Regions from separate parts of the Erwinia rhapontici genome, predicted to be linked through region 1. Evidence: predicted binding sites of a transcription regulator. Region 1 holds the regulator's gene; each other region holds the start of a gene.
The links. The regulator Fur, encoded in region 1, represses iron uptake genes when iron is present. The targets are predictions, from matches to a motif close to ATAATAATGAGAACNACTATCAA.

Region 1 (6,951 bases):
AGAAGCTGTAATTCTCCGCTGGCCAGATCGTCTGTCACCAGCCATTCAGGCAGCACCGCCACGCCCATTCCGGCCAGTGCCATCTGGCGCATAATCTGCGCAGAATTGGCGCTGTAACGTGCTTCGCTTTTCACTTCACAACGATCCTGCCCGCGCTGGAAATGCCAGCGGCCGGGATGGGAGAGATTACTGTTGTGTATCCATGGCAGGGTGCCCACCTCACTGAGCTGTTGCAGCGAATAGCGCGCCATCAGCAGCGGCGACGCCACCAGCACAATACGGTATTCCCCCAATTTGCGACTCTTTAGCGAGGAGTCGCGCAGTGTGCCGAGGCGGATAGCCACATCCAGTTTGTTGCTCACCAGGTCATCAAGCGAGGCACCGACGTTATAGCTCAGGGTGAGCGCGGGGTGACGCTGGCAAAAACGGGCTACGGGTGGCATCAGGAACTGCTGGCCATACTCCCAGGTGGAGGTGATACGCAGTTCCCCCGATAGCGGCTGGCTGTCATCGGTGATGCGACTTACGGCAAGGTCGATATCGCAGAAGATCCCCTTAAAATCCTGGTAGAGCTGGCTTCCGCTCTCTGTCAGCGCCAGGTTACGGGTATTGCGCGTCAGCAGGGCGACGCCGAGTACCTGTTCCAGTGTCTTAATATGCAGGCTGACCATCGCCTTACTTAAGCCGAGATTATCGGCGGCACGGGTAAAACTGCCGCTTTCCACGACCGCAAAAAAGTGTGAATTTTATCCAGTTGAGCATGCATGGGATTGTTTACTTATATCGAACAATCTTTTCACTGTATGCCAGTCGATCTCCGTGGTCAATCGCCGCTATGCTGCGCCCGGAGGTATGACTATGAGCTATCGCTACCGCATAGCAGTAATTTTCCTGCTCGGCTTCTTTATTGATTGTATTAATATTTTTATGTCGGCGATTGCGCTGCCGGAGATGGCGGGAGAACTGCGTATAGCCAGCGGTTCGCTCGGCTGGGTGGCCAACAGCTATATACTCGGCTTGACGGTGATTATCCCAATCAGCAGCTGGCTTGCCGGGCGTTATGGTGCTCGCCGGGTGCTGGTGGCCTCGATGTTGCTGTTCAGCCTGGCGGCACTGGGCTGCGGTCTGGCAGATACGTTTATCACGTTGGTAATGTGGCGTTTTGTACAGGGTATGGCGGGAGGGTTGCTCATCCCGGTGGGGCAGGCTCTGACATTTAATCTGTTTAAGGGCAAGGAACGGGCAACCATATCGACCCTGATTATGAGCGTGGCATTGATTGCGCCAGCACTGTCGCCGCTGCTGGGCGGCATGATTGTCGACAGCCTCTCATGGCGCTGGATTTTCTGGTGCAATATTCCGTTCAGCCTGTTGGCCGCTGCGCTGGCCGCGCTGTGGGTGCAGCGTGAAACGCGGGTGGCAGTCCGGCCTGATATCCGTGGCATTCTGCTGGTGTGCCTGGCACTGGCTGCCGTTCTGCTTGGGTTGTCGCAGCTTGCGGAGGCGGGGTCTCTTATTTCTGCATCGTTATGGCTGCTGGCCGCGTTGGGCCTGGCTATCGGCTATTTGCGCCATTACCATCGTCAACCCCAGGCGGTGATTGATTTGAAGCTGTTGCGTAATCCCTGGCTAAAGCTGGCGGTGGTCATTTACTACGCCGTGCCGGGCATCTTCACCGGTGTGAACCTGCTCAACATTTTTTATCTGCAACAGTGCCTGCATTTTTCTGCCGAACGTTGTGGAGCATTTATGCTGCTGTACGGTGGTGGGGCACTGGTGGCGATGCTGGTATGTGGTCGTCTTTACCATTGTCTGGGCGCACTGACCCTGTTCAGCTGTGGGTTGGTCTTACATGCAGGCGGCATCGTGCTGCTGGCGCTGGTACAGAGTCCCGAACAGGTGATGCTATTGAATGCGGCTTATCTGCTGATGGGGATTGGCGGTGGAATCAGTGCCAATACGGCACAAACCAGTGCTCTGACTGATTTTCACGATGAGCAGATGACGCGGGCCAGTGTGATATGGAATATTAATCGTCAGCTTTCATTCAGCCTCGGCGCCGCATTGTTTACACTGCTGTTTACGTTGATGAGCCGCCACTATTCTGCTGCTCAGTCTTATCATCAGGTCTTTGTTGTTGCCGCAGTTACCGGCCTGTTCCCCTTGTGGATGATTTATCGCCACGCCCGTCATAAGGATGTTGTATGTCAGCGTTAACCGAAAAAGCCTGTGAAAGTATCATTGTACTGCATCAGCTTATTGAGAAAGTGTTTCACGGAGATGGGAGCTTTGTCCCTGAGCTGTTGCGACATTTTGAACCCGATTTTATCATGGTCGCGCCCAGCGGAAAAAGTCTGTCGATGGAGGAGGTGACTGCGCTGTTCACTCGTCTGGTCGGCGAACGGCAGGGTGTTGCTATCACGATTGAACACTGCAAAGTGATCTCTCAGTTTGGCCAGGAAGTAGCGATCCAGTATCACGAGCTACAACAGCAGGGTGATAATCATACCCACCGTATTTCACTGGCGGTGATTGATTGTGGTTGTACGCCACCTCGCTGGCGCTATTTGCAGGAAACAATGGTGGTCAGTTAATTACTGTACTAGTTCGTGAGTGTGATTCTGTGTAGACTATGCGGCATTATTGCCGTTTAGCCAGTGGATTATCCCGGTTTATGGCATGTTATTTATTGCATTCGCTAAGGGATTTCATGGCTACACCTGCTTCTGCTGTTCGTCTGCCGTCAACACTCTGGGGGGCGTTGATTATCAGTGGCACCATTATTGGTGCCGGGATGTTCTCGCTGCCGGTAGTGATGTCCGGTGCCTGGTTTGCCTGGTCCTCCGCGCTGCTGATCGTGACCTGGTTCTGTATGCTGCTGTCCGGATTACTGTATCTGGAAGCCAGCCTGCATTATCCCATCGGGGCGAGTTTTGATACGGTCACACGCGATTTACTTGGGCGTGGCTGGAACCTGATCAACGGTTTGTCCGTGGTCTTTGTGCTGGGGATCCTCACCTATGCGTACATTTCTGCCAGTGGCGCGATTATTCAGCACAGCCTCAATCAATTAAATGTCGGAATATCGGCACGTATGGCTGGGCTGCTCTTTACGCTACTGGTGGCGCTGTTTATCTGGCTGGGAACAGCGGTTGTCAGCCGGATGACGCTGATTTTTCTCGGCGCGAAGATCCTCACCTTTCTGATGATTTTTGGCGGCCTGCTGTGGCATGTTCAGCCGGCTATTCTGCTCGACAGCCAGGGAGCCGATCGCGATTATCTGCGATATCTCTGGATAGTGGTGCCGTTTTGTCTGGCCTCCTTCGGCTACCATGGCAACATTGCCGGGTTGACGACTTACTACCATAAGAATGCAGGCCGCGTGAGCCGTTGCCTGATTTACGGCACGCTGCTGGCTCTGATGATTTACTTTATCTGGATCATCGGCACGATGGGCAATATTCCCCGCAGCGAATTTAAAGCGATTGCCGCGCAAGGCGGTAATATTGACGTACTGGTGGGGGCGTTATCCGGCGTACTGCACAATCGCTCTCTGAATCTGTTACTGGATATCTTCTCTAACTTCGCCGTTGCCTGTTCATTCCTCGGTGTCAGTCTTGGCTTTTTTGATTACCTTGCCGATCTCTTTAAACTGGATAACTCCGCGTCCGGAAGATTAAAAACCACGCTGCTGACGTTTATTCTGCCGCTAACTGCCGCGATGATCTGGCCCAACGGTTTTCTGCTGGCAATCGGTTATGCCGGGCTGGCCGCGACGTTGTGGGCTGTTGTCACGCCAGCGCTACTAGCCTGGCAGTCACGTCGACGTTTTGCCACTGCCACGTGGCGAGTCAGAGGGGGGATGGCACCGATTGTGCTGGTTCTGCTGTTTGGTGCACTGAATGCCGTGGTCTCGTTGCTTTCATATGGTGGCTGGCTGCCGCTCTATACGCGATAACCTTTTGAGACAGATTGGCAGCGTTTTAGCCGGGAGGAATCGCTATAACGCAGGCATAAAAAAACCGGTGGCAAGCCACCGGTTTTTACACTGAACAGTGCAGATTATTTGTCGTGCAGAGTCTCGTCTTCACGACAGTCACCCAGAGAACAATGGCCATAAAGATACAGGCTATGGTTGCTCAGTTTGATACCGTGACGCGTGGCGATTTCACGCTGACGTTCCTCAATGTATTCGTCTCTGAACTCAATAACTTTACCGCAGTCCAGGCAGATCAGGTGATCGTGATGGTGCTGCTGAGTCAGTTCGAAAACGGATTTACCGCCTTCAAAGTTATGGCGGGTAACGATCCCCGCATCATCAAATTGGTTCAGCACGCGGTAAACGGTGGCCAGACCAATTTCTTCGCCCATATCAATCAGGCGTTTGTACAAGTCTTCCGCACTGACATGATGGCCCTCTGGTTCCTGAAGCACTTCCAGAATTTTCAGTCGGGGAAGCGTGACTTTCAGGCCGGCCTTCTTTAATGCGGTGTTATTGTCAGTCATGCGGATATTGTCCTGTTACTTTGCTAGTCACTTAGTGGCTGAAAAGCCCTGAACATCGGTCGACGCTAAAAGATGAGTGCGTCTCAGTATAGAACTGATACTCCGAAATGAAAACCATAAGGGGTGCCTGAAACCGCAATGGATGTAAGGATAAGTGTCATTACATCCAGGGTAGCACGCGCCCGAATTAGGCTGGGTTAACATTTCAATCTGCATCATCTTCACCGCTCTTTGGGCGACTCACATCCTCAAAGAGTGGGGCAGGTGCTGAGTAAGCGGGTAACCGATGGGGTTATTGTACAGTTTTGCAGATGAAAGTTACAAACATGTATCTATTACTTCTATAGGAAAAACCACTTACTTGATGTGAGATAGCTCCCACATCAAGCGGCTATGGTTATGCTTCGATGATATCTTTTAGCTGAAGTTCATCAAAAATTTGTTTTACCCAATTTTCAACGCGTTCGTTGGTGAGCTCTGGCTGGCGATCTTCATCAATGGCCAGGCCAAGGAAATGGTTATCATCTGCCATGCCTTTCGAAGCCTCGAAATGGTAACCTTCGCTCGGCCAGTGGCCGACAATCACTGCGCCGTTCGGCTCAATGATGTCGCGGATGGTGCCCATTGCATCGCAGAAATACTCGGAATAGTCTTCCTGATCGCCGCAACCAAACAGCGCAACCAGTTTACCGTTGAAGTCGATTTCTTCCAGCGTTGGGAAGAAGTCATCCCAGTCGCACTGGGCTTCACCGTAGTACCAGGTTGGGATGCCAAGCAGCAGAATATCAAAGGCTTCAAGGTCTTCTTTGCTGCTTTTAGCAATATCACGAACTTCTGCAACATCTTTCCCCAGTTGCTTCTGGATCATTTTTGCAATGTTTTCGGTATTGCCTGTATCGCTACCAAAGAAAATGCCGACGAGTGCCATGAGTTTAATAACCTCTTGAATCTTAATGATATGGTGACTGCTGATTTTTTCGCAGATATCGCTAATGATAACAGACCGTCGTGAGCGGATAAATGAGTAATGCTGCCGGTTTTGTCGCTGAGTGCTAAGGCCCTGATACCATCAGGACGGATGACGTTGCAACTGTTCCAGCAGCATTTCTTCGATCAGTTCACTGCGGCTGATATTGCGCTCGAAAGCTAGCTGATTCAGGACATCAACCGCGTCGCTGTTCATTTTCAGTTCGACACGCTTCAGGCCGCGCACTTTATCGCGCTTGAGCTGATTGCGTTTGTTGATACGCAACTGCTCATCACGCGTCAGCGGATTAGTCTTGGGTCGTCCCGGACGTCGTTCATCTGCAAACAGATCGATCGTTGTGCGGTCCGTGTTCTCTTTTGCCATAGGAATCGTAATACTGAAAGGCTGGATTGCTGATGAATAGGGCCGTTATGCCGTCTGATAATCAGCAGCGGCAAAATTTTAGCGCGCCATCATACCCCAGCGAAAATGGTTTTCACAGCGCTAAAAAACGTCGGATTGCACGTAATACCGCATCGGGTTTCTCAGCATGTACCCAATGCCCTGCGCCGGTGATGACATGGGCACGCGCCTGCGGGAACTGGGTTAACAGTGCATCGCGATATGCATCGGCCAAATAGGGAGAACGCTCCCCACGAATGAACAGCACAGGATGTGACCAGGGGGCCAATGGCTCCCAGCCAATGATGTTTTCATAACATGCCAGCAGCGCCGGAACGTTGAAACGCCAAACACCCTCGTGGAACGACTTGAGTAAAAACTGGATAACGCCTTCTTCACTGATACTTTGACGCATCAGGGCAGTAGCTTCGCTGCGCGTGGTGATACCGGCCTCAGTCACCGCATTCAGTGCGGCAAAAATATCGTCATGATGACGCGTGGTGTAGGCCACAGGAGCGATATCAATCACTACGATCTCCTCAACACGATCGGGCGCCAGTGCGGTAATCGCCATGGCGATCTTCCCCCCCATCGAGTGACCGATCACGCTGAAACGATCGACCTGCATCGCGTCAAGCGTGTCCAGGACATCCTGAGCCATTAACGCATAATCCATCTTTTGCGCACGCGGAGACAAACCGTGGTTTCGGACATCGAGTTGAATCAAACGGCGATCGTCTTTTAATCCCCGGGCCAGTACGCCGAGGTTATCCAGGCTACCAAATAAACCGTGGATCAATACCAGTGGAAGCCCGTCAGTGGCGGATTGTTCAGATTGCAGGCGAAAATTCAAATTCATAGAGAAAGTTCTTACAGTTGGCACCAAGGCTTAGGGTATCATGGATCCCACAATTTCTGCCGCTGGCGCGAATGGCGGGTATGATCTTTTTGCGGCATATTCCGACTTTTGCCCTGAAACGGGTCTGGCGCTACACCCTGGCGGGATTTAACTTTATAATCCTGATGTTAGAACTGGATCGGCTCAACGTCATGATGGTTGCGTGGATTGTTGTCCC
Region 2 (6,951 bases), 1.8 Mb from region 1:
GTGTAATCGTTACCGACGTCAGGAATATCATCCCCACAGGACTGCAACTGGGCGCGCAACGTCGGAAATGGCAGGTCACGGGTCTTCAGCGGTTTTTGCCCGCGGGCATCAATAAAGACATCAAACACCCGCGTTTGCCCTTCAGCGGAAATCACGGTCTGGTTGTCATCTTCGTGCAGATGATAATCCTGCCCGAGGGCCTGGATGCTGATGATCCCGGCCTCGCGCAGCGCCAGCAGTCGACGGATCGACTGTGATGGAATAGCGGCATAATTATCGATAAACACACGGGCCAGACCACCGTTGAATCTTTTCGCGTCTTTGTCATTGAGAAAAGGGACGATTTCTTCAACGGCTTCGTGTAAACGCAGCACGGTATAACGCCAGGCCACCGTGTGTTTTTCGCGCTTATTGCGCTCGACTTCATTAAGATTGGCGCAGGCCCAGTGAAAAGGGTCATGCTGATGCCGATCGGCGAACCAGGCTGCGGAAAAACCGTCGACGTCCAGCGTCCGCAGTGAGATATGTTGGCTCCAGGCCGGATCGCTTTGTGCCATCTCCTCAACCATCAGCCCGAACACCCGGTCAAGCAGGCCGTCCGCTCCCTCCGCAATGGCGTTTTCGATGGCCTCTGGCGTGACGATGCTCAACGGTTCATAAGGGATCGGGCAATAAAAATCGGCCTCCGGCAGGATGCCTGTGCGCGACATCAGCGTGATGTTCAGCCGCTCACTTCCCTTATTCAGTCTGAAGGTTATCTGTTCGTCATCGCCTTCTTTAAACGTCCCATGCTGAGCCACCACTGCCATTGCCGCATCAATGCCACTCAGCGACGTGCCCATAATGCCGACTTCACAGGGGGGAATACGGGCGTCCATAAGCCCGGACCAGGGGCTGGGGAAAAAGGTGCGGGTCGCCTTGCTGTCATCAGGCCAGACATGCCCTGTGGCAATCACCGCAAGATCAAACAGCGCCGGGATGCGTTCACCCTGCGCCCAGATATGCACGCCCTGGGAGGTGGCTTCCAGATCGGTCACCTGGCACGCTTCGTGGATATTGACTTCAAAACCCTGGCGTTTAGCCTGAGCGACGATTTCCAGAAACTGGTGGCGGAAATATTCACCCAGCAGGATCCGCGGCAGGAACTGCCGCACATGCAGGGAAGAAGCCTCGACGCCATAGCGGGCCAGATGGCTGTCACTCAGGGTGCGCAGCCACGCAATATAGGTGATAAAAACAGGCGGAATTTCAATACTGGCGATATTGGCCAGCATCATCCGCGAGTTATCTTCATCGCTGTAGGGCATGCCGACGCCCGCCTCGGCGGCCTGCTCATAGACAGAGATAGACAGCGGTTGCGGATTGCCCAGCAGTGCATAAAACGTATAAATGCCTGTTGGCCCCGCCCCGATGATGGCTATCTTTTTCATTGCCGCTCCCGCCTTATTATTGTTGTTAAATCCAGCTATTTTCCGGGAATACCTCTTTTCTGAATGAATGCCATTCCCCCCCTTTCCTGAACAACGCTCATCAGCCGGTAGATCAAGTCTATATGACTATTTTCGTTGTGCGCGTGGTCAGTGCCATTACGGCACTGGCCAGGGTAAAAAATGCGATAATCCAGCCCATGGTCCAGGGCGTGCCATCGCTAAACAGCGCCAGTAGCAGCGATGAGATAATGCCGCTGCCGTACTGCAACGATCCCACCAGTGCCGATGCCGAACCCGCCATCTCCGGCGCAGCATCCAGCGCAGCTGCGGTCGATGTTGCCGCGATAATGCCGTTCATGGAGAAGAAAACGAATACCGCCGCGATAATCAGGCCTATCCCGCCCATGCCAGACCCGGTCGCCACCGCTAATAGCATTGCGGCGAGTGCGGCGACGGAGGCGGCACACTTGAGCAAGGTTTCCAGCGGATAGCGATGTACCAGCCGTCGGTTCACCATACTGACCGCCATTAATCCGACAATATTCACGGCAAACAGCCAGCCGTAATGCGCGGGTTCAACACCAAAATACGAGATGTAAACAAAGGGTGAGCCGGTAATAAACGCATAGGCCGCGACATAATAAAACGTCACGCAGAGCGTGAAGCGCATAAAGGTGGCATGCGTCAGTAAGCGGTAATAATTGCGAAAGGCACCGGACAGGGAGGCTTTCACCCGTTTTGATTCAGGCAGAGTTTCAGGCAGCCAGCCGATTGCCAGCAGCATCACGGCACCGATTATCGCCAGCAGCCAGAAAATGGCATGCCAGGAGGCGATGTGAATCATCTGCCCCCCCAGCAGCGGCCCGGCTATCGGGGCAATGGCCATGACGATCATCAACGTGGACATCATCTGTGCCGCACGGGTACGGCTGTAGAGATCGCGGATCATCGCCCTGGCCAGCATCGGCCCGGTACAGGCACCCAGCGCCTGAAATACCCGCCAGAAGACGATATGCACGATATCAGTGGATAAGGCACAGCCCACCGACCCCATCACAAACAGCACCATACCGATGCACATCGGCAAACGCCGACCGAAGTGATCGCTGATCGGTCCCCAGATCAGTTGAGCTATACAAAACCCGATTAAAAAGCCGGTGATGGTCAACTCCGCATCGCCCTGTAAATCTTTCGCCATCACGGGCATGGCGGGCAGATAAATATCGGTCGATAACGAGGTAATAGCCATTAGTGCACTGAGGATCAGTACAAAGGTAAAGCCGGTGGTTTTTGGGGTGGCTAACGGCGTATGCGCCTGAGAGTCAGTCATGACAATCCATCGGGACAGAAAGGGAGAACGGTAGAGTAGCGGTTTGCCATCAGAAGATAATGTCAGGTAATCAGGTCGTCGTTATGAGCTGAATTCATAAATGGCGATAGCGGATAATCGCACATCAACGAATTTCCAATAAAATACGCCGTTGTTATGCTTGAGCATCAGTGATGACTTATGGATAAACTCAGGGATATGTATGCCATATGAAAATCAATAATCCCCTCCTGCCCACTCTTCTCTCTTTATTACTGACTGGCTGCTGGTTGGGGGATCACTTCCCGCCGTATGAAGTCGGACAGGTTTCCAGAACGGACGCTGGATTCTGTTTCCAGATTAACAATGCCGGCGACTATTACGTACATTATCTTTCCATCAGAGACAGACATGCACCTGAAAGATCGGGTTTCAACCGCAAGTTACCTGCTTTAAAAGTTGCTAATAATCAGCTATGCATCCCAGACACTTACTATCAATTTCCGGAGTCCGGTGAGTTAAACGTGGAGATCTCATTACGTTCACCCACCGAGAGAAGGATGATGCGCCGCATTATTGTTTCTGAGTTCATGATGATAAAAGGTGTACCGCATCCCTTCGCGCCGCGGGATTATTCAGTGATAACAGAGGATTATAGCCGGGAGAGTGAAAACAACGACGGCTGACCAGGCCCCTGATGAATCCCCACAAAAATGAGTGGCTGATCATTCGGCTTCAGGTCTGAGGCCAGTTTGAGCACGCCGGATCGGCAACTGCCGCATCCCTGCGGGCCTCGGCACGCGACGTCCTGTCGCGTGACGTCCGGCTTACCTCAAACTGGCCCCATCCCCGCAGCACCGTTGCTCGCTGTTAGTTTTAAAACTGCCACAATATGGCGATCTCTGCGGTGTATTTGGGTGAGGACATCCCACCTTAGTGGGACGTAAAATGCCGCTCAATACTGTCCAGCATATTGCTGGCACTGTAATAATCCAGACGGAACGTATCCGGGCCCATTGCATAGACCCGCTCAGCCGTTACCGGCTCCAGATGCTCAAGGAAGGGATTGGCCCTTACGCGCCCCACCGTCTCGTCGTCTGCTGAGAACAGCAACATACTCTTCCCAGTGAGACCGGCCGCCATATTCTCACCTGACAGCTGAATAATATCGTTACGCTTACCCATGCTGGTGCCGCCCTGCACGTCCGCGGGTGGCATCGCCAGCGTAAAGCCCAGTTCCGACAGCAGCTTGCCCTGCGCTGATGCCAGGGTCCACAAATTCACACCGCGGCCATCTTCATAATAAACCAGCGCGGAAACCGGCTGGGGTGGCAGTGTGATCGCCTGTTTCACCGCCTGCACCCGTTGCTCAAAACGGTCAATCACGGTGCTGGCGTCTTTCTCATGCCCGGTGATCTCCCCTAACTGCACAGCCAGCTGTTGCCAGCTTTTATCACCGTAGTCGATCACCAGCGTCGGGGCGATAGCCGACAGCTGATCGTAGAGCTTTAACGCTGAATCACCGCCCGTGGCGGCAATCACAATCAGGTCCGGCGCCGCAGCGGCAATCGCCTCGGCGTTCGGTTCAGAAATGTAGAGGGGTTTCAGATGGGCCTGCTTCGCCACTGCACTCCATTGTTTAAAAAAACCCTGGTCATCGGACACCGTGCTGTTACGACTGGTGCCGCCGGAACCGACCAGCGGCGCATTGATAGCCAGCAGCGTTCCGGTAATGGTCACGCTGGTGGAGACAATACGTTCCGGGGCCTTAGTCAGAGTCAGTGGCCCTTTAGGGGTTTGCAGCGTACGCGGCCAGCCCTGCTGTGCGCCTGTTGGCGCAACAGCTGCGGCCGCAGCCGGTGGCGAGGCGGGTTGCGACTCTGAATACTGAGTTGAACAGCTGCGGACGGATACAACAAAGATCAGTGCGGCAGCCACCAGCAGTGCACACAGCACCGGGAAGGAGAACAGTTTTTTCATCTTAGCCATTTCATTGAAAATGAGTCTTATTATCATACATTTAATGGCGGGGAATTTAAATCGCTTATGACAACGGAGAAGAGGCGGGAAAAAATGGCTTACGCTAAAAAGGCCGGGCAAGCCCGGCCTCAGTGAAAACTATACCTTCATCCAACGCCCTTCGGCGGCAGAGAGGGCAATCGCCTCCAGCACTTTCGATACCTGCAAGCCTTCAGCAAAGTCTGGCCACATACGGTCATCGGCGGCAATGCCGTTAATCAAATCGCGCACTTCCACCGTTTTCTGATCGTTAAAGCCAATACCGTGCCCGGCAGAAATACAGAACGCCGCATAATCCGGGTGCGCCGGGCCAGTCAGAATGGTTTTAAAGCCCTGGCGACCGGCCGGGTCATCATGAATATACAGCTCCAGCTCCGCCATGCGCTCCTGGGTGTAACGGATGCTGCCTTTGGTGCCGGTCACCACGTAGGTCAGGCCCATTTTGCTGCCGCAGGCGATACGCGAGGTTTCAATCACGCCGTGTGCGCCGTTAGCAAAACGCAGCAGTGCGCTGGCCTGATCTTCGTTTTCCACATCGCGCAGCTGGGACAGATTTTTCGGGTCCGGGCGCTGCTTGATGACCGTCATCATATCGCCGCTGACCTCATCAATGTTGCCCACCAGATAGTGCGCCATGTTGACAATATGCGCGGCCAGGTCGCCCAGTGCTCCGAGGCCCGCCAGTGCTTTCTGACAATGCCAGTCCAGCGGGGTGTTCGGATTCGCCAGGTAATCTTCATTGTGCGTGCCGTAGAAGTGCACCACCTCGCCGATTTCGCCACGGGCAATAATCTCTTTCGCCAGCTGGCTGGTCGGGTTTTTCATATAGTTGAAGCCCACCAGCGTTTTCACCCCGGCTTTTTCGGCTGCACGCACCATCTCTTCAGCATCGGCGACATCCAGCGCAAGGGGTTTTTCGGAGTAGACGTGTTTGCCGTGGCGAATGGCTTCCAGCGCCATCTCTTTATGCAGGAAGTTAGGGGCACAGATATCAACAACGTCGATATTTTCATCCGCAACCAGTTCACGCCAGTCTCCGGTTGAACGATTGAAGCCGAGTGTGGCCGCCTGCGCGCTGGCCAGTTCCGGGTTCACTTCCGCCAGCATCTCACGAACCAATTCCCCTTTCAGGTTGAACACGGTCGGCGCCTGAGAGTAGGCAATCGCGTGGCAGCGTCCGATATAACCGGTACCGATCAGGCCAATTCTGACTTTTTTCATGATAAATCCTTAGATGTAGGGAACAGGAAATGGAACAAAAATTCAATATTGATGAAATGTATATTTCGCAACACTGTGATTCAACGTCAAAATGAAACAAACGTGATCGCCCTGGCGAAAATGAATGTAACGCCGCTGCAAGTCCCACCGCATCCTGCAACGCAATACGCAAAAGCACGATTTTTGTGGTAAAAATCACATAGGCTTGTTCAGTATGCTGCTTTATTCAGCAGTTGAACCAAAAGCGTGAAAACAGCCTTTGACATCCCCTGCCCTGCTGGATATCATGCGCCCCGTTCCAACAATTCCTCTGTAGTTCAGTCGGTAGAACGGCGGACTGTTAATCCGTATGTCACTGGTTCGAGTCCAGTCAGAGGAGCCAAATTTAAGAAGCCCGCTCAGGGAAACCTGAGCGGGCTTTTTGTTGTTAATGATTTCGTGCCGCCGGATGACAGGCAGTGGGGAAATGTGTGAAGGGGACGTTCTCAAAGGCCGTCAGCGATGCCGAAATCCTTCCGCTCAATGGCGCAGGATTTCGGCACAGGGATCAGTCCGGATGGTGTCAGACCTTAAGCAACTTCACCGTGCTGTCGATGTCGATCTCATCTTCCGAGAAGATCAGGGTTGTTCCCTGGAAAGTGGTGATCGCCAGTTTTTTTACCGTACGCATTTCACCCGGCTGAGTGGCTGATTTTGGCCGGATGCTGTTCATCAGTATGCCCACAGATAGCACCGTATTTTCTTTATCAATGCGGGTTTCCGCAGGGACTTCTTCGCTGTACACCAGGTAAGACTTGATCGAGGTGAGCTTCAGGCGCTCCCCCGCGATATAGATGTAGGAACTTTCGGGTATCACTTTCACATCATAAGCTGACAGCCCTTTGCTGTTGGTGGTGGGCTCGAAAGTCACCGCCGCATCTTTCTTAATCAGCTCAGGATTGGCGATTTTAATCACATGGACATAACGGTTAT
Region 3 (6,951 bases), 590 kb from region 1:
AGGCGGCTGAAGTCCTGATCAACGCCACCAACCAGAGCATGGACTCCTGGGATCAAAGCCCGTCAGCCACCATCATTGAGATGAAGCTGATTGAATGGCTGCGTACTCAGGTAGGCTATCAGGCGGGTGATGCGGGCGTCTTCACCAGTGGCGGCACCCAGAGCAATCTGATGGGCCTGATGCTGGCACGTGATGCTTTCTTTGCCGCCAGGGGCCACTCTGTTCAGCAGGATGGCCTGCCAGGCGACCTGAGCAAGATCAAAGTGCTGTGTTCTGAGAACGCCCACTTCTCCGTGCAGAAAAATATGGCGCTGATGGGGCTGGGTTACCGCTCCGTGACGCTGGTGAAAACCGACCGCTTTGCGCGGATGGACATCAACGACTTAGCTGAGAAAGTCGCGCAGGCGCAGGCTAATGGCGAACAGATTCTGGCGATTGTGGCGACAGCAGGCACCACCGATGCGGGCGCTATCGACCCGCTGCGGGCGATTGCTGAACTGGCGGCACAGCATAAAATCTGGGTGCACGTGGATGCGGCATGGGGCGGCGCGCTGTTGCTGTCTGAGAAATACCGCGACTACCTGGACGGCATTGAGCTGGTGGACTCCATTACCCTGGACTTCCACAAGCAGTTCTTCCAGACCATCAGCTGCGGGGCGTTCCTGTTAAAAGAAGCCCGTCACTATGAGCTGATGCGCTATCAGGCGGCTTACCTGAACTCTGAGTTCGACGAAGCGCAGGGCGTGCCGAATCTGGTGTCCAAATCCTTGCAGACCACGCGTCGTTTTGATGCGTTAAAACTGTGGATGGGGCTGGAAGCATTAGGTCAGCAGCAGTACGCTGAAATCATCGATCACGGTGTGACGCTGGCACAAGACGTGGCGCAGTATGTCACTGAGCAGCCATCACTGGAGCTGGTGATGCAGCCACAGCTGGCGAGCGTATTGTTCCGCTATCGTCCGGCGTCGCTGGCGACTGCCGATGACGCGGCGATTGCACTGATCAACCAGAAAATTGGTGATGCCTTGCTGGATTCGGGCCGTGCCAACGTGGGTGTGACGGAATCGGACGGGGTAACCTGCCTGAAGATGACGTTACTGAACCCAACGGTCACCTTGCAGGATATTAAAACCCTGCTGGCGCTGGTTGAAAAGACGGCAGAACAGCTTTAAAACGCACTATGACGGGGAAGAGCAACCGCTGTTGCCCCGTGGATCAAAAAGCCCGGTCTTACCGGGCTTTTTTGCCTTTCACGACCAGCGCAATACTGCCGACTAAACCAATCGAGAGCATCACCAGCGGCAGAACCATCAGGCAGGCCATCACCTGATCTTCATGGCGTTTAATAAACGGCACCTGACTGATACTGTAGCCAAAGCCCACCAAAATCGTGACCCATAGCAGGCCACTCAGCCAGTTGAATAGCTGAAAACGGCCGTTTTTCAGGCCCGAAATCCCCGCCAGCGTTGGCAGAATTGTGCGCACGAAGGCCAGAAAACGCCCTACCAGTAACGCCATCAGACCGTGACGATTAAACAGATGCCATGCGCGTTGATGATACTGTGCGGGCAGATGCAGTAACCAGCCTTTGACCAGCCGGGTATTCCCCAGCCAGCGTCCCTGAATATAGCCCAGCCAGCAGCCCAGACTGGCGGCCGTGGTCAGAATCAGCAGCGTCGGAATAAATGTCATCACGCCTTTGGCGATCATGGCACCTGCCAGCAGCAGCAGGCTGTCACCCGGCAAAAATGCGGCGGGCAACAGGCCATTTTCTAAGAACAACGTCAGGAACATAATCCCATAAACGATCCAAATTACATCCGGATTGGCCAGCGCGGCAAAATCCTGATGCCAGAGCGCCTGAACAATCTCGTGTAGTACACTCATTCTTTATCCCGTGACCGCTTCGCCTTCATACCTGGCGCCTTGCTGTAGCGCCAGCTCGTTGGCTATAGAAAACACCCATTATTCTGGCTATCGAAACTTCGTTGCTTAGTGTAACTGTAAATGAGTGCCAACACCTTGATCAAAGGCGCGAACCCGAGACGCCATTGATCAATTGTTGAGGTTTCGGGGATTCAGCGGCTCAGGCGGGCAAAACCGGCGGCCAGGTCATCAATCAAATCGTCCACGTTTTCCAGTCCTATATGCAGGCGTACCAGCGTACCGGTGAAATCCACACCGCCCGCCGGACGGATCGCCGCGAGTTCTTCCGGCTGGTTAGCCAGAATCAATGATTCATAGCCGCCCCAGGAGTACGCCATACTGAAGTGAGTGAAGTGGTCGAGGTAATGTGCCAGCTGCGTATGACTCAGTTTTTCCTTCAGCACAAAGGAGAACAGGCCGCTGCTGCCAGTGAAATCTCGCTTCCAGAATGCATGGCCTTTGCACTGCGGCAGTGCCGGATGGTTGACCACCGCCACTTCAGGACGCTCTGCCAGCCAGTGCGCCACGCGCAGGCTGCTCTCTTCATGCTGGCGCAGGCGCACCGCCAGAGTACGCAGGCCACGGCTGGCCATATAAGCCGTATCGGCATCCACCATTTGTCCCATCAGGTAGGAGTTTTCCCGCAGCTGTTCCCAGCAGCGTGCATTCGCGACGGCGGTGCCAATCATCGCATCGGAATGACCAATCAGATATTTGGTGCCCGCCTGAATGGAGATATCCACGCCAAAATCCAGTGCGCGGAACAAAATGCCTGCGCCCCAGGTATTGTCGATCATAATGATTGCGTCGGGGGCTTTGCTGCGGATTGCCGCAACGATCGCCGGAACATCCTGTACTTCCATGGTGATCGACGCCGGAGACTCCAGAAACACCACGCGCGTATTGGGCTGCACCTTTTCGGCGATCTCGCTGCCGATGGTGTGATCAAACCAGGTGGTGCTCACATTCATTTTACTGAGAATTTTAGTGCAGAAATCCTGCGTTGGCTCATAGACGCTGCCGCTCATAAGCACATTATCCCCGGCGGAAACAAAGGCGAGAATGGCATTGGCTACCGCTGCTGCGCCGCAAGGGTAGAGTGCACAACCGGCACCGCCTTCCAGTTCGGTCATCGCTTCCTGCAATGAAAAGTGGGTCAGGGTGCCACGGCGCCCGTAAAAAAGCTCGCCGTCTGCCCGCCCGGCAGTGGCCCGTTTTTTGTCGGCGACCGTATCGAATACCAGCGAAGAAGCCCGCTGAATCACCGTGTTGACGGATCCCTGGGTATAACGTTTGCTACGTCCTGCACGAATCAGTGCCGTTTCAATTTTGTCGCTGCTCATAAAAACCCTGTGTCATTTTTACCCTTTTTTTAACGTTAACACGGTAGCCGTTCAGGGGGTATTCGACAGGCGCATAAGTGATGAAAATTCACTATCAGTGCGAAAGCGGATTCCGGTAATCAACAAAATGAGCATAAAACGTCCAGAAAGTTGTAAATAGTAATGAGAACTACTATCAATTCACTCCTGTTTTGGTATGATCCGCGATAGAATTTTTCGCTATCAGCAATTGACGTTGGAGACACAGCGTGACAAATGATTTGATGCAGATGGACCTGTCCGTCTGGGGCATGTATCAGCATGCAGACATCGTGGTTAAAGCGGTGATGATTGGCCTTCTGTTGGCGTCCGTTGTCACCTGGGCTATTTTCTTCAGCAAAAGCATTGAGCTGAGCGCTGCGCGTAAGCGTCTGAAACGTGAGCAGCAGTTGCTGGCTAGCGTACGTTCGCTGGAAGAAGCCTCTCAGGTGTGTGAGAGCTTTAAAGGCCACAGTCTCAGCACGCTGTTGGTGAAAGAAGCGGAAAACGAGCTGGAACTGTCAGCCGGTTCTGACGACAACACCGGCATCAAAGAGCGTACCGGTTTCCGCCTTGAGCGTCGCGTTGCGGCTTTCAGCCGTCATGCCGGTCGTGGTAACGGCTTCCTCGCAACCATTGGTGCGATTGCACCGTTTGTCGGTCTGTTCGGTACGGTCTGGGGCATTATGAACAGCTTCATCGGCATTGCAAAAACGCAGACCACTAACCTGGCCGTTGTTGCTCCCGGTATTGCTGAAGCACTGCTGGCAACCGCTATCGGTCTGGTTGCGGCGATCCCTGCGGTAGTGATCTATAACGTCTTTGCCCGTACGATCGGCAGCTACAAAGCCTCACTTGGCGATGTGGCGGCACAGGTTCTGCTGTTACAGAGCCGCGACCTTGACCTCGCTGCCAGCGAAGGTGCCCATCGCGTTCAGTCTGCGCAGAAACTGCGGGTAGGTTAAGCATTATGGCAATGCGATTAAACGAAGATCTCGATAGCAACGGTGAAATGCACGAAATTAACGTGACGCCGTTTATCGACGTCATGCTGGTGCTGCTGATTATCTTTATGGTCGCCGCGCCACTGGCTACCGTTGACGTGCGCGTCAATCTGCCTGCGTCCACCAGTTCGCCGCAGCCGCGCCCTGAAAAACCGGTGTATCTGTCGATCAAAGCCGACCGTCAGCTGTTTATCGGTAACGATGCCGTGACGCAGGAAACGCTGGTCGATACGCTGATTAAGCAGACTGAAGGCAAGAAAGACACGACCATTTTCTTCCAGGCGGATAAGTCGGTCGATTATGAAACCCTGATGGGCGTGATGGATAAACTGCGCCAGGCCGGGTATCTGAAGATTGGCCTGATGGGCATGGAAACCGTCAGTAAATAATCTCGCAGGGGCGACCAGAAATGGTCGCCCCTTTCGTTTATACCTGAATCGCCGGCTCTTTCAGACGCCGTACCTGATACTGCTTCACCAACCGCTTAATCATCAACGAGCCTGCCAGCCCGCATAGCGCGGCAATCGTCAGCCATACGCCCGGCATCGCTTTATCTCCGGTAACATGAATCAGATAGCTGCATATCGCGGGTGTAAAACCGCCAAACAGCGCAGTCGCCAGGCTATACGCCAGGGAGAACCCCGTCGCCCGCACTTCAGCCGGCATCACCTCCGTCAGATACACCACCATGGCCCCGTTATAGCTGCCATACAGGAAGGAGAGCCACAGTTCCGCTTCCAGCAGATGGGTTAGGCTGGGCGAGCCGACCAGCCAGTGCAGCACCGGCCAGGCAGTAAGAATCATCAGCACGGTAAACAGCAGTAACAGCGGGCGGCGACCGTAGCGGTCAGAGAGAGAACCCATTAGCGGCAGCCAGATCAGATTGGAGACCCCAACGCACAGCGTGACAAAGAAGCTCTCTCTGTCGCTCATCATCAGCACTGTTTTGCCGAACGTAGGGGTAAACGCGGTGATCATATAGAACATCACCGTGGTGGTGACCACCATCAGCATGCCGGCGAGGATCAGCGCCCAGTTACTGCCAACCGAGTGCATGATCTGACGCATCGTCGGGTGATGTTTACGCTGGCTAAAGGCTTCTGTCTCCTCCAGCATCCGGCGGATCCAGAACAGGAACGGCACAATCATACAGCCGATGACGAAGGGAATGCGCCAGCCCCATTCGGTCACCTGGCCTTTATCCAGCAGATGGTTAAGCAGCAGGCCCAGTAGTGCCGCGAAGATCACCGCAATCTGCTGACTGCCAGATTGCCAGCTGACGTAGAAGCCTTTTTTGCCCTTTGGCGCGATCTCTGACAGATACACCGACACACCGCCCAGTTCGACCCCGGCTGAGAATCCCTGGAGCAAACGCCCCAGCAGGATCAGGATCGGGGCGGCCATGCCAAGGGTGCTGTAGCCCGGTACAACCGCAATGGTCAGTGTACCGATCGCCATTAGCCCGAGTGTGAGCAGTAACCCCTTACGGCGTCCGTGCTGATCAATATACGCGCCGAGGATAATTGCCCCCAGCGGACGCATCAGAAAACCTGCGCCAAAGGTCATCAGCGTCAGCATTAGCGAGGCGAAGGGGTCATCCCCGGGGAAGAAGGTTTTGGCAATGGCGGTGGCGTAGTAGCCAAACACCATGAAATCGTACATTTCGAGGAAGTTACCGCTGGTAACGTTGAAGATTGTTTTCGCACCGCCTTGCCGCGATGTATTGAGCTGGGGGATTATCGCCATGACCGCATCCTTTTTGTGTTTCTCTCGTTTTTATCCTGCCAGGGCAGTCATGTATGTGATGGCGATCACTCTGTTAATTTACAATTTATTTACATTGGTAATCAAAAATTAACAGGAGATGTGGAGTTTAAAATCTGTACACCTTTCTGCACCGTCTTCGGGCAATCTTCAATGAGAGTTCACATTTGGTTATATTTGATCGCATTTTTCATTCCTTTTTTTCGTACCGTATATCAACAGGATGACTGGTTTTTACTGTTTCCGGCCTCGACATGCACTGAGCGATGACTAGCCTTATTGATGAATAAAACTGTTATCAACAGCCGGAGGAACCATGGCAGACCAATATGAAATGCAGAATCCTCTCACCCAGTATCCCGCCACTGAGTATCCGAAACAGCGTCAACCTGCACCGGGCGTGCAGGCCGATATGCGCCCACGGCCAGACTGCGGTGAAAACAGCTATCGTGGCAGTGAACGTCTGAAAGGGCGCAAGGCGCTGGTGACCGGTGCCGACTCCGGTATTGGCCGTGCGGCCGCCATTGCCTATGCCCGTGAAGGCGCTGACGTGGCGCTCTCTTATTTGCCGGATGAACAGCGCGATGCCGAAGAAGTCGCCAGGCTGGTTGAGCAGGCCGGACGTAAAGCCGTGCTGCTGCCGGGGGACATCAGTAATGAAGCCTTCAGTAAAAAGCTGGTTGAAGACGCCCGGGAGCTGCTGGGGGGCCTGGACATCCTGGCGCTGGTCGCCGGTAAACAGGTGGCGGTAGAGCACATTGCCGACCTCACCACCGAGCAGTTCCGTAAGACGTATGAGACCAACGTATTCGCGCTTTACTGGATCACCCAGGCGGCCATCCCCTATATGCCGGCGGGCGGCAGCATCATTACTACGTCATCCATTCAGGCCTATC

Region 2: a site for Fur is predicted at 4,733-4,755, ahead of fepB (Fe2+-enterobactin ABC transporter substrate-binding protein). Genes of this name have one in related genera too.
Region 3: a site for Fur is predicted at 3,426-3,448, ahead of exbB (tol-pal system-associated acyl-CoA thioesterase). Genes of this name have one in related genera too.

What each region holds. Positions count from the first base shown of each region.
Region 1 covers NZ_CP085627.1:1,324,474-1,331,424, forward strand. The annotation lists gene LJN55_RS06260 (LysR family transcriptional regulator) at 1-725, opposite strand, end outside; gene LJN55_RS06265 (MFS transporter) at 859-2,217, shown strand; gene LJN55_RS06270 (hypothetical protein) at 2,205-2,594, shown strand; gene mtr (tryptophan permease) at 2,711-3,958, shown strand; gene fur (ferric iron uptake transcriptional regulator) at 4,063-4,506, opposite strand; gene fldA (flavodoxin FldA) at 4,904-5,434, opposite strand; gene ybfE (LexA regulated protein) at 5,576-5,857, opposite strand; gene ybfF (esterase) at 5,970-6,734, opposite strand.
Region 2 covers NZ_CP085627.1:3,119,805-3,126,755, forward strand. The annotation lists gene LJN55_RS14545 (FAD-NAD(P)-binding protein) at 1-1,430, opposite strand, end outside; gene LJN55_RS14550 (multidrug effflux MFS transporter) at 1,549-2,760, opposite strand; gene LJN55_RS14555 (putative T6SS immunity periplasmic lipoprotein) at 2,970-3,425, shown strand; gene fepB (Fe2+-enterobactin ABC transporter substrate-binding protein) at 3,673-4,719, opposite strand; gene LJN55_RS14565 (Gfo/Idh/MocA family protein) at 4,858-5,979, opposite strand; tRNA gene LJN55_RS14570 (tRNA-Asn) at 6,286-6,361, shown strand; gene LJN55_RS14575 (cold-shock protein) at 6,542-6,951, opposite strand, start outside.
Region 3 covers NZ_CP085627.1:731,829-738,779, forward strand. The annotation lists gene LJN55_RS03335 (pyridoxal phosphate-dependent decarboxylase family protein) at 1-1,172, shown strand, start outside; gene LJN55_RS03340 (DedA family protein) at 1,231-1,887, opposite strand; gene metC (cystathionine beta-lyase) at 2,079-3,269, opposite strand; gene exbB (tol-pal system-associated acyl-CoA thioesterase) at 3,518-4,252, shown strand; gene exbD (TonB system transport protein ExbD) at 4,258-4,680, shown strand; gene tcuC (MFS transporter) at 4,718-6,037, opposite strand; gene LJN55_RS03365 (SDR family oxidoreductase) at 6,372-6,951, shown strand, end outside.